Regions from separate parts of the Veillonella sp. AF36-20BH genome, predicted to be linked through region 2. Evidence: riboswitches for the same ligand, from Rfam matches in the RefSeq annotation. Region 2 holds a riboswitch; each other region holds the start of a gene.
The links. A riboswitch is a leader RNA that binds a small molecule or an ion and turns the genes downstream of it on or off. The one in region 2 is predicted to bind cobalamin.
Positions count from the first base shown of each region.

Region 1 (4,211 bases), on a different contig from region 2:
GACAACATCAGCACCACTTTCACGAGCAGCTTTCGCAGCATCAGCCGTTGTTTCATGGCCATCATTTTTGATAACTTCAAAAGCACCTACTTCGAAGAAGCCTGTGGAGAAGTCCGCACGAGGTTTATGTTGAGGGATTGGGCCCATATTAGCCAAGAATACCTTCACATTATCTTTCGTACGTTGTTTATAATTCTCGGTGCGCATGCGAAGTGCTTCAAACCGTTCAGTCCAACGATGAGCTGAAATGGATTCAATCGTTTCAGAAGCAATATCACCAGCGTCTAAAGCCTTCCGGATTTGACGTATTGTTAATTTATGTAATGCACCGAGTTCAATAAGGCCAATCAAAGCGCCTGGTTCCGTAGTACCTGCTTCTAGGGTAGCCTGTGCTTTCACAACCGCATCTGGCTCCGCACTCGCCAAGTACTCTTCGATTTGAGCAACCCGTTTTTGACGCAATGTTTCTTGATTTTCTGGTTTTGGATCAAGCAATTCTTCAGTCATGTTCGCATACATGTTGTTACCTACAGCCACATCTTTGCGGAATGCAAGGTTTTTGAAGCGTTCATCAAGAACTGCTTTAACTTGAGCTTGTGGATAGCCTTCTTTCAAAGCTGCTATGATGCCACCTTTAGACTCAATAGTTTGGAACTCAGCCCAAATTTTTTCGCATAATTCAGCTGCCAATGTTTCCACATACCAGGAACCGCCTACAGGGTCCACCGGTTGACGCAACTCGAACTCAGTTTGCAACATAACTTGGATGTTACGGGCAATACGACGAGAAAAATCGTCAGCCTTGCGAATTGGTTGGTCGAATGGGGACACTTCAAGACTGTTCAAACCGCCTACAACACCAGAGAATGCTTGTGTTGTATTACGCAACAAGTTTACATATGGGTCGTATACAGTTTTTGTGAAAGCCGATGTTCTGCCGTGTACATGAACGGCACGGTCAGCTTCTTCAGCACCGAACGCTTCCATGATGCGCGCCCAAAGTACGCGCAATGCACGCAATTTAGCAATTTCCATAAAGAAGTTTGCACCCAAGGAGAATGTAAACATCATGCTGTTAGCAATAGTATGAATATCGATGTTCCGTTGTGCTAATTGACGCACGTAGCAAACGGCTGTTGCCAATGTATACGCAACCTCTTGCACATCATTAGCGCCACCATTAGCATATACATCGCCAGATACGAGTACAGTTTTAAGCTCTGGAGCTTGTTCTTTAGCCCATACAACAGTATGTGCCATTTCATCAAAGGCTGTATCTAAAGACATATGCAATGTGCCATCTTTAGCCCAAACACCAATAGGGTCTGCACCAACGAGACCTTTCAAGTCAGAAGTCTGTTTTTTAGAGCCTTTCACCGTAGCCGCTAACATACCGAGCAAGATAGCTGCAGAAGCACCTGTTTCAATGTATAAAGGATTTTCCTTCAAATTAAAACGCTCAATCAATTGTCTACAATCATCCATAGTAGACAGAGATGTACCGCCGATACCAACAGCTGCGCCTACTTGCACATCTTGATCATGGCGTGTTGCTTCATCAAGGCGAATATTGTGAATGGTGCCACCTTTTACAATTTCGTATAAACTTGCATGGTTAGCATCCTTAGGAAAGGATTCGTCTACATATTGGGATACGCCCCAAGAGTCTTTAATATAACCACTTGCCTTTGTGCCACGTAGGAACTCACCTGCTCCAGGGTATACACCCTTTGGAATTTTTTCTCCATGCAATGCAGGCGTGTAAATTGGTTGTAACGTAATTCCCTCATAGGTTTTAGTGAACATCTTCTTATGGAAGTCGCCACCTTTTAACGCTTTTTCAACCTCGGCCTGCCATTGTTCATACGTAGGTTTCTTAAACTCATCAAAGGATACAGGTGCTAATAAATCGCGTTCAGCATCCTTTGAAGTCTTTTTGTCAGACATATATGTGCCTCCTTTTCAACTCGAAACCATACCGAGAAACAGCGCACCGTACCTGCGAATTGTTAGATATATGAATCACTCGAGTTTTATCTTATTGGACCACATCAACCTCAAAATGTGTCCATCTGTTTAATATCTATAAAACCTGATTCCTATACTCAACATCCACTCTAAGGGCAATAAAAAACGTGCCACCTAAAAGTGACACGTAAGGTTTCTTATTGAAAGGTACACTAAAAAATACTGTAGCCAGCATACCCCAATCCCCTTCCTATCGCTCGTAGGTACATAACGGTGATTATCAAATAGGCAGTTCTCCTGGCTCGGGATCGTCACCTCGCTTTCGCCTTCCCAGATTACTCCAGTGACATGTATAAAAGCAGGCTCATCCTTACAGTGGCGGGACCGCATCGGCTTATACCGATTTCTCTATTAAGTCTTGCGACACCTATTCTCTATATTCGTTGTTCTAAGTCCAATATAGTGTAACAATATGCACAAAGTCAATGAACATAACATTTAATCATAAGTACCAAAACTAAAGTTATAACTGAAAATCATATGCAATAACTAAAACGCATGATTTGAGAATTAGTGATATAATAAATACTATCACGAGGAGGCATTATGGAACATACAAGTAAAAAAGGGTTAATCACAGCCCTTAGTTGTTATATCATTTGGGGCTTACTCCCTCTATATTGGGCATTATTAAACCATGTTTCACCGTATAATATACTGGCACAGCGCATTATCTGGTCAGGTGTTTGTATGGCTATCGTTGTATTTGGTCTACATTTTAAGCAATTCAAAAAGGACTTTCAATTACTAAAAGAACAACGTTCACAACTATTCCTACTTTTAGTGGCGGCAGTCATCATCAGTGTAAACTGGTTCACCTACATTTGGGCCATCGCCAATAATCAAGTTATGAACACGAGCCTTGGTTATTACATCAATCCACTCTTTAATGTAGTATTAGGTGTCATCCTATTTAAAGAGGTTCTATCTATACCGAAAAAGCTAAGTGTCCTCATCGCTACCATCGGTATCGCCTTGCTCACCTATCAAGTGGGATCCTTACCGTTAGTATCGATGATCCTCGCCGTTTCCTTCGGTCTCTATGGAGCCGTAAAAAAGAAACTACTCATCTCTCCCTTTACGAGCATCGCCTTTGAGGCCTGGCTATTAACACCGCTAGCCTTACTATATACAACCATGGTCGATAATACCGTGTGGTCCTATTTCGGCACAGACTGGTATACAACCATGTTGCTCATAGCCTGCGGTCTAACTACATCTGTCCCATTGGTGCTATTCTCCTATGGGGCGCAACTATTGCCGCTCAATCTACTAGGCTTCTTGCAATATGTATCCCCTACCATTGCCTTGTTGCTTGCCATCTTTTACTTTGGTGAAAGCTTTGGCACACCACAGATGATTGCCTTCGGTTGTATCTGGATAGCCTTAATATTATTCTCCTTATCGAGCCAAATTACAACGCGCATTAGCCTTAAAAAGTAATACATCTACTAATCAACTAAAAAGCTATATCAAATGATATCCTCATTTGATACAGCTTTCTTTTTTATAGACGTATTAATCTAACTTATTTTAATCTAACTCATTCATATTGGTTGTATTCATATTAGAAATGTAATGGTTATAGGCCTCAATCATACGATTATAGTCATTATCTTGTTTTGATCCCATATAGGTACGAATTGCACCAATCGTAGAGTTTACAGAGGTCTTAACAGAATCATACTTAGGACTAGCAATACCATTTGATACATCGCCAATAGCTTGTAGCTCTTGATTGATAGCATTTACATCTAATTGTTTTTCACTATCGATCTTTTCTAAGACCGCAGTAAGTCGCAAATGAACCTCTTGTGCTGCAGCAGCATTTTTCTTGCCCGCATCGCGCAATTGTTGTAACCGTTGTTGCAAGCGGTCCGTATTGATTTTATGCATAACATTATCAAAGTCAGCATAAATAGGAACAAATTGTTCATACAATTGAACATATTTAGGGCCTAATTGTTGTTCCTTAGCATAGTTATCTGTGGTATACCCTTTAGATTTATAATATGCATCGAGCTCTTCCGCTACCGGTGTAATTTCGTTCAATTTTGAAAGTAGCTTATCTAAAGGCTCCTTCATTTCATCATAAGGAATACCAGCTTGCTTAGCCTCTTCTAATTCTTTTTGTAGCTGCTTAAAGTTCGGTGCACTAAATACAGTTAAATGCTGCCCTGCTT
Region 1 is NZ_QTLR01000002.1:225,862-230,072, forward strand. It holds gene DW000_RS03590 (methylmalonyl-CoA mutase family protein) at 1-1,947, opposite strand, end outside; cobalamin riboswitch at 2,238-2,414, opposite strand; gene rarD (EamA family transporter RarD) at 2,575-3,471, shown strand; gene DW000_RS03600 (DUF3829 domain-containing protein) at 3,562-4,211, opposite strand, start outside.
Region 1: it holds a riboswitch for cobalamin, as region 2 does, so the genes downstream of both, DW000_RS03590 (methylmalonyl-CoA mutase family protein) here and nikB (nickel ABC transporter permease) in region 2, are expected to answer to the same signal.

Region 2 (4,211 bases):
AACGCTCTAATTACTTGTTCGGTATAGGCGTTCTTTATTGTCTATATGCAATCTACGCATGTGGCTTTGATGCTATGGTAGGTAGTGCAGTGGCAGTAAGCATTGGTTTGGTGATTTATGTTTTGCGTAAAGCGTGGGATACACGCAGAGCGCATCGCTTACAACAAAGTATTGATTAACTAAATACATCTCGTCTTATAGAGGCTATTACTTGGTAATAGCCTCTTTTTTATGATAATCATAAATTAGACTTATAATTCATGAGTGCCTAAGTGCCTAATTTGAAAAAACTTAAAGAGCATTTTTATTATTAATCAAATTTTTGCTGTGCATAAAAAGATTTTATGATAAAGTTTTACATTACTTTGTTATTATTAAAATTAATATATATACAGTTATATACAGTAAATATAATAAAAAATTATTTATATAAGTTAATTTATATAAATTTATACAGTATTGTGAATTTAATCACTAATCAATTGTTTTTGTTAGTATAAAAATAATATTGAAATAATAAGATACACATATACCCGTAAGGGGTATATGTATTGTAAACAAAGTATTAATATAGTATATTTATAATCGATAAAAGTGAATAAACTAGTGAGTGTCGGTGTTTACCGAGCGTAAAAGAGGAAAATGGGTGAAAAACCTATACTATGCAAATAGCTGTAATGAGGAGCAAGGTTTCATTATAGGGTCACTGGGAAACTGGGAAGGCCGAAATGTTGCAATGAATCAGAGTCAGAAAGCCTGCTCTAAAGGCATGGTATGCATATACCGTGCTTAATTTAGGTTAGTCGGGCGACTAGCCTTTTTTCGTTCCCTAGCTTTTAAGCTTCACCGCTATATAAAAAAGCTAGTATCATTAGTTTGTCATTTGAATTGTTGTTAGTGTTTAGAGAGTTTAGGAGGCGCCTATGGGCAAACGCTTTGTCAAACAATTGGGGCAATTTATTGTTACCTTGTTTGGCATTACATTTTTGACATTTTGTCTCACCTATTTAGCACCAGGTGACCCGGTAACGATGCTACTTGAAACGGCAGATACTATCGTATCTCAGGAACTTATCGATGAAACTCGAGCTCAGCTTGGGTTAGATAAACCGTTTGTAGTGCAGTATGCAAACTGGGTCGTCAATGCGGCACAAGGTGATTTAGGGATGAGTTATTCTGCTAAAAAGCCAGTAGTAGATCGTATGTTGGAGGCGTTACCTGGTACATTGATGTTGGCTGGGACGGCTTTGGTCTTTACACTGCTTTACGCATTGCCGGCAGGGATCATAAGTGCCTTAAATCGTAATAAGTGGGTTGACTATGTATTAAGATCATTATCGTTTGTAGGTGTATCTATGCCAACATTCTGGTTAGGTCTTGTACTGATTTACATCTTCGGTCTTAAATTAGGCCTTGTACCGATTGCATCCTCTCGCGTGACCGCGTCTGGTGTTATTTTGCCAGCCATTACTTTGGCGGTTGTTGTTGGGTCTAAATACATGCGTCAAGTACGGCTCGTTATCCTTGAGGAAATGCAAAAGGATTATGTTATTGGCGCTCGTGCTCGCGGTGTGAGTGAGATGAAAATTTTATTCGGTCATATTTTACCTAATGCTGTGTTACCACTCATCACTATTCTTGGTGTTCTTATTGGTTGGTTACTAGGTGGTGTGGCAGTCGTAGAAATGGTATTCTCTTGGCCGGGACTTGGGAATATGGCAATTTATGCCATTACCATGCGCGATTATCCATTGATTGAAGGTTTTGTGTTGTGGGTTGCTTTAGCATATATGTGTATTAATGCATTGGTTGATGCATCATATATCTTATTAGACCCTAGATTGAAAAGGGAGAGAGCATAATGGCAGAATTTATTCAAAAACATAAATTGTTCTCTTTCTATAGTGGGTTGATGATTATCATTGTCCTCATCGCTATCTTTGCACCCTGGCTTGCACCAGGTGATGCTTTCACCTCAAATATAAGTCAGGCATTGCAAGCACCAAGCAGCCAACATTGGTTTGGTACAGATAAATTAGGACGTGATGTATTATCTCGTATCATTTATGGTACTCAATTATCCTTGTTCATGGGCGTATCCATCGTCGTTATCATGGTGAGCATTGGTACTATCATCGGTGCTATAGCAGGCTATTTTGGCGGTAAAGTTGAAATGGTTCTTATGCGTTTAGCAGACATCATGTTATCATTCCCTGGTATCGTATTGGCTATTGCTATTGCTGGTATTCTAGGTGGTAGCATTGTAAATACGATTTTAGCCTTATCTGTTGTAGGTTGGGCAAAATATGCTCGTATTGTACGTTCTATGACGCTCAAGGTGCGCGGTGAGGAATATGTAACGGCTGCTGTTATGATGGGCGCATCTACGACGGCCATCATCAGACGTCATATCATTCCTAATATTATGCCTCTCGTTATTACAACAGGTGCATTAGATATCGGGGCTATCATGATTGAGGTAGCAGGTTTATCCTTCCTTGGCTTTGGTGCTCAGCCACCGACTCCAGAATGGGGTCTTATGCTTAACGAGGGTCGCCAGTACTTGCAAACGAGTCCATGGCTCATGGCATTCCCTGGTATGTCCATCCTTATCGTGGTTGCTATTTTTAATCTTTGGTCTGACTCCTTACGAGATGTAGTGGATCCAAAAAATCAAGGATAAAATTGTTTTTACCTTCATAAATTTGAATCTTTATCTAGTGAAAGTTTCATTATGACTGGTAAGAAATTATGGTTTTTCCATCACAACTATTTTAGATAGTGATGATGTTAAATGTTTTTATGTTTTACATGTAGTTGTAAAAGGAGATTTTACATGAAAAAATCTTGGAAAAAGGCCCTATTAGCAGGTCTTAGTATTGTAATGATGGGTTCCTTCATAGCTGGTTGTGGGTCTGATAATAATGGTGCTGCTAACAAAGATGTATTAAAAGTAGGCGTTACTAACTTCGCATCCACATTAGAACCTACAGAAAACTTCTTCGCATGGGTTGTAATGCGCTATGGTGTAGGTGAAACATTGGCTAAGTTTGACGAACAAATGAAACCTCAACCATGGATTGCATCTAAATGGGAAGTATCCCCAGACCATAAAACGTGGACTTTCACAATCAATGATAAGGTGAAATTCTCCAATGGTAAAAAAGTTGATGCAGCAGCTGTAAAGGCGTCTATTGAACGTGCTTTTGCAAAGTCTAATCGTGCGAAAACATTCTTCGAATATGACTCTATGGAAGCTAATGGTCAACAATTAGTTATTCATACAACAAAAGAATATCCTAATATGCCTGGCCTTTTAGCGGATCCGTTGTTCCTAATCGTTGACGTTCAAGCTGAAAAAGATGGCCGTAACTTTGCGAAGGAAGGTCCTATCGGTACAGGCCCATATGTAGTTAAATCCTTCACTAAAGAACGTGCTGAAATGGCTGCGAACGAAAACTACTGGGATGGTACAGTACCATTTAAAACTGTAGAAATTCCTTCCATCGATGACCCTAATACGCGTGCTTTGAGCTTACAATCTGGCGACGTAGATATGGCTGTTAACATCGGTCCTGGTGAAATTGGTTTATTCCAAGGCAATGATAAATTCAAAGTAGATGAAATCGCATCTCTTCGTGTCGTATTGGCCCGTATTAATCAAAAAGGTATTCTTGGGGATGACAAAGTTCGTGCTGCAGTTATCTCTGCAACAGACCGTAAAAACTATGCTGATGTATTGTTAAAAGGTACATTCATTCCTGGTTCCGCTCCAATTCCACCATCCATGGACTATGGTTTCAAAGACTTGAAAGATCCAAATGCATATAATCCTGAACGCGCTAAACAATTGTTAGCAGAAGATGGCTGGAAAGATACAGATGGCGATGGCATCCTTGATAAAGATGGCAAACCATTAACATTCAACTTCGTAGTATATAACTCTCGTGCAGAATTACCACTTTATGCAGAGGCTGTTCAAGCAGACCTTAAAAAGGTTGGCATCGATATGAAAATCAAAACAGTTGACTATAACTTGATCGATAAAATGGGTCAAGAAGGCGACTATGATATGCTTATCTCCAATATCGTAACAGCTAATACAGGCGATCCAATCTGGTTCTTGGCTAACTACTGGCACACTAATAACAATGGTTCCAACCCTCAAAATGGTTCTGGTTACTCCAATCCACAAGTTGACCAATTGTTAG
Region 2 is NZ_QTLR01000008.1:19,733-23,943, forward strand. It holds gene potE (putrescine-ornithine antiporter) at 1-179, shown strand, start outside; cobalamin riboswitch at 592-779, shown strand; gene nikB (nickel ABC transporter permease) at 924-1,862, shown strand; gene nikC (nickel transporter permease) at 1,862-2,683, shown strand; gene DW000_RS08555 (ABC transporter substrate-binding protein) at 2,837-4,211, shown strand, end outside.

Region 3 (4,211 bases), on a different contig from region 2:
TCTATAACGAGTATTGCTATGTATATGATTGAATTTGATATTTTGAAAAATCATACAGAAATATTAGGAGATTACTATAAACGAATGCATCTTCCTGGTGCAGTGAAATACGCACGAGAAATTAAAGGGCTTTATAAAAGTCTTTTTGGTTAAAATATATAATGTAGTTTTATAAGATAAGAAAATTTTTAAAAAGGTTCTAGATTGATTAGATAATCTTAACATAGAGCAATTTAGTTTTTTATCGGATATACTATAAAGGTGATATGGTATATGTAGTTGAATGAGGCCCGAAATGAGTAATTTAGATTTTACTATTGGCTGTACAGTTACATTCTTCAGCAAGAAGAGGAGAACTCCACCGAATTTAAATAATGGAATATACTATCCTCATTTTGTTATAAAAGGTACTGAGGAATATCTTGGTATCAATTTTATTGATGGTGAAGATGTTATCTTTGATAAACCTATTCAAGCTAACGCTTTACCAGTATATGAAACCATAGATTATTCAGCTCTACAAGCAGGTACTGAGTTCTTTATAATGGAACGCGGAAATATTGTTGGTGAAGGGATTGTAAAAGAAATCTTTCAACATAAACCATATGGGAGTAAATAGTTATGGGCTATAAAAATGTATGTGTAAATTGTCGGATCTCCTTGTCGGAGGGTACAAACTACGAGTTGTTTAACAGAAATAAAACCTGCCCTACCTGTAAAGGTAAAATGTACTTTGTGAACGAGAAGTTCAAGGCTCCTAAAAAATCTAATGATAAAGAATGGAAAATCATCGAGTATTTGTTGTTGAGCGGCTATGACTTCCGAAATCCTTATTGTGGACATGAGCAATGTATTTATTTTGAGTTCCCTAAGAACCTGCAAGAGGCAGAAGAGTTTATCCGAGAAATGAGGAATTTAGATTAAGTCAGGAGGTTTCGTATGGCACCGCAAGTTACAGATTTTTCGTTCTGGAATGAAATGTGGAAACAAAGTTATTATGATCGTGAGAAAGGGATTCGGGCGAATCCATTATTAGAGTATTGGGACAAGCGGGCCAATGATTTTTCTCTTATGCGTAAAAGCAATGACTACGACTTTGGACGGAAAGTGTATGCTGCTTTAAGTAGAGTCTTAACACCTGATTCTAGTATGTTAGACATAGGTGCTGGGCCAGGTTCTTTCACAATTCCTTTTGCTCAACATATTAAATCTGTTACTGCTATTGAGCCGTCAAAGGGCATGGTTGCAGTCCTTAAAGAAAATGCCAAAGAATTAAACGTTGAGAACATTAACATCATTGAAGAATTGGTGCAGGACTTACCCCAAGATGGCTCTCCAGATTTTCAATTTGATCTGGTAACCATATCTCTTGTGCTTTGGATGTTCCCTGATGTGTGGCCTCGGCTTTTACAAATGGAACAATATTCTAAAGGCTATTGTGCCATCGTAGCAGGCATTCCCGATTGGAAGAATCCTCGGGAAGCTAGTAAATCTGATGTACAAGAGTTTCAAATTCTGTATAATATGTTACTTTCACAAGGGCGATCACCTAATGTAAGTGTCATTGATTACAGATGTGAACGCACTGTAGATGACGAAATCGAGTGCCGAAAGATCATATACGAACAGTACTATGGAGATTTAACGCCAGCAGCAGAGGAACAAATCAAAAAAGAAATCATAGCAAAATCTAAGGACAATAAATGTTTGATTTCCTCTCGGTCTGCTATAATTTGGTGGAATCCTAAGGAAGTTGTGTCACACACCTAAGATATAGTTGATAAATGGATTAGAAAAGGCAGTAGCATGATTAATATCGTTAAGGGCGATAGGGCGATTACCTATACCGAAGAAAGAAACTTTACCCCTCAGCAGGTAGCAGAACTGTTTTTATCTGTTCGTTGGGTGGTGGGCAAGTATCCTGATAGATTGCACAAGGCACTAATGAATTCATCGCGCGTGATTTCTGCTTGGGACGGTAATCGTTTAGTAGGGCTCATTCGAGTCATGGATGATAGCGAGCTTGTGTGCTTCATAAATTATGTGCTGGTTCATCCTGATTATCAAGGTCAAGGTATTGCAGGCCATTTATTAGAAATGGTGAAAGATGCTTACAAGTCGTATTTGTACATTAATGTTATGATTGGCGACAGCAAGAATGCGACCTTTTACGAGAAACATGGATTTAAGGTAAAAGAGAATTCTTTACCAATGCAGTATCGCAATGTGCCTAAGTATACGGAGAAATAAATATATAAGTACATAAAGAAGGACATAATATGTTAATACGAAAAGCGACAATCGATGATTTAGATTTAGTGACACATATCGAAGCAACTTGTTTCCCTCCGGCAGAGGCCGCGCCTCGTAAGGCTTTTAAGGAACGGTTAAAGTATTACGCAGATCATTTTTTGATTGCCTTTGATGGAGACACACCTATTGGTTTTATCGATGGTTTTGTGTCTGATGATGAAATCTTAACGGATGAGATGTTTGCAGATGCTTCCTTGCATAATTCAAACGGAGCTTGGCAGATGATATTTGGTCTAAATACAATGCCTGAGTATCGGAACCGTGGCGTAGGCGGCAGACTGATTGAGGCTTTCATAGAGCTGGCAAGAGAAGAAATGAGAAAGGGCGTTATTTTAACTTGTAAGGCGGAAAAGATTCCCTATTATGCCAAGTTTGGCTTTGTAAATGAAGGTGAATCAGAGTCTGATCATGGCGATGCTAAATGGTATCAAATGCGGATTAGACTATAGCAGTACCCCTATGTGTTTATTGACATGGTATATCCCTCATGCTACGATGAGAAAAATCACATATGATTGGGTTAGGTGTCTATTGACTTAATAGAGAATTTGGTACAAGCCAAAGCGGTCACGCCACTGTAACAGCGAGGTACTTTGCATAGAGGGTGAAATGCTCTCAGTCACTGAAGTTTTTTGGGAAGGCGCAAAGTAACGTTAAACTGGAGCCAGGAGAACTGCCTAATTAACAATTGCCGATTGACCTGCGAGAGACAGGGATGGGGATTGATATAGATGGATTTATACTAGCTATGCATAGTTGAAAGCTCATACTATATGCTAGCTTATTAGGCGTGGTAGTTAGTCTAACTGAGATGACAGCCCGTTTCCTCTTCGTGGGGAGACGGGCTTTTTATGTGCACTTATAGTGATAGTTTTAGTTGAGAGAAGAGAGGTACTTATGTTCAAACAAAAGAAGTTTATGGCGTATTTAGCTACGGTTTTTCTCCTAATTGTTAGTATGTTCATCGCTGCATGTGGAGGTCCTAGTGAGACAAAGAAAGATATGGCGCAAAATAGCAAGCCTATTGAGATTACTGACGTAACAGGACGTACGGTAACACTGAAAAAGCCAGCAGAGCGAGTTGTCTTACAGTGGAGTGGTGCTGGTGGTCCATTCTTTACGATTTCTGCACTTATGGGCAAGGATACGCCGAAGGTTATTGCTGGCATGGATACCTCTTTGCAGGATTACAGAGCGGATATGTGGAAGCACTTTACTGCTGAAATGCCCGAGTTAGCTACTATTCCAGTAGTAGGTACCATCGGGGATAAAACATTTAACGTGGAGCAAGTTATTTCCTTGAACCCAGATGTTATTTTCATTCCTGTTGACTTGAAAGAACAATATGAATCCGATGCTAAACCAAAACTAGATGCAGCAGGTGTACAAACGATTTATATCGACTACCATGCTGAAAAACTTGAAAGTCATCAAAAATCCATCGAAGCCATCGGCAAGGCTTTAGGTAAAGAAGAACGAGCTGCAGAAATTAGCAAGTTCTATACAGATCGTGTGACAAGAGTTCTCGACCGTGTTAGTAAAATTAACAAACCAAAACCAACTGTTTACCTTGAAGTTGGTATGAATGGTCCGGAAGAATTTGGTAATTCCTTTAGTAGCAATTACTCTTGGGGGGCATTAGCTACCATGGCTGGTGCTGATGTCATTACCAAGGATGTTATTAAGAAAACGTCTCCTATTAATCCAGAGTTTATACTTGAAAAAAATCCAGATATCATCATGATCATGGGTTCTTACTGGCCTAAGAAACCAACCTCTATGCGTTTAGGTTTTGAAGCAACCGAAGCTTCATCTCAAGAGTTGTTGAAGGCGTTCACCACAGAGCGTCAAGGTTGGAGTGATTTGAAAGCCGTTGAAAATAAACAAGTTTATTCCGC
Region 3 is NZ_QTLR01000006.1:13,638-17,848, reverse strand. It holds gene DW000_RS07345 (hypothetical protein) at 1-153, shown strand, start outside; gene DW000_RS07340 (hypothetical protein) at 296-619, shown strand; gene DW000_RS07335 (hypothetical protein) at 622-924, shown strand; gene DW000_RS07330 (class I SAM-dependent methyltransferase) at 940-1,770, shown strand; gene DW000_RS07325 (GNAT family N-acetyltransferase) at 1,807-2,250, shown strand; gene DW000_RS07320 (GNAT family N-acetyltransferase) at 2,280-2,762, shown strand; cobalamin riboswitch at 2,819-3,009, shown strand; gene DW000_RS07315 (ABC transporter substrate-binding protein) at 3,211-4,211, shown strand, end outside.
Region 3: it holds a riboswitch for cobalamin, as region 2 does, so the genes downstream of both, DW000_RS07315 (ABC transporter substrate-binding protein) here and nikB (nickel ABC transporter permease) in region 2, are expected to answer to the same signal.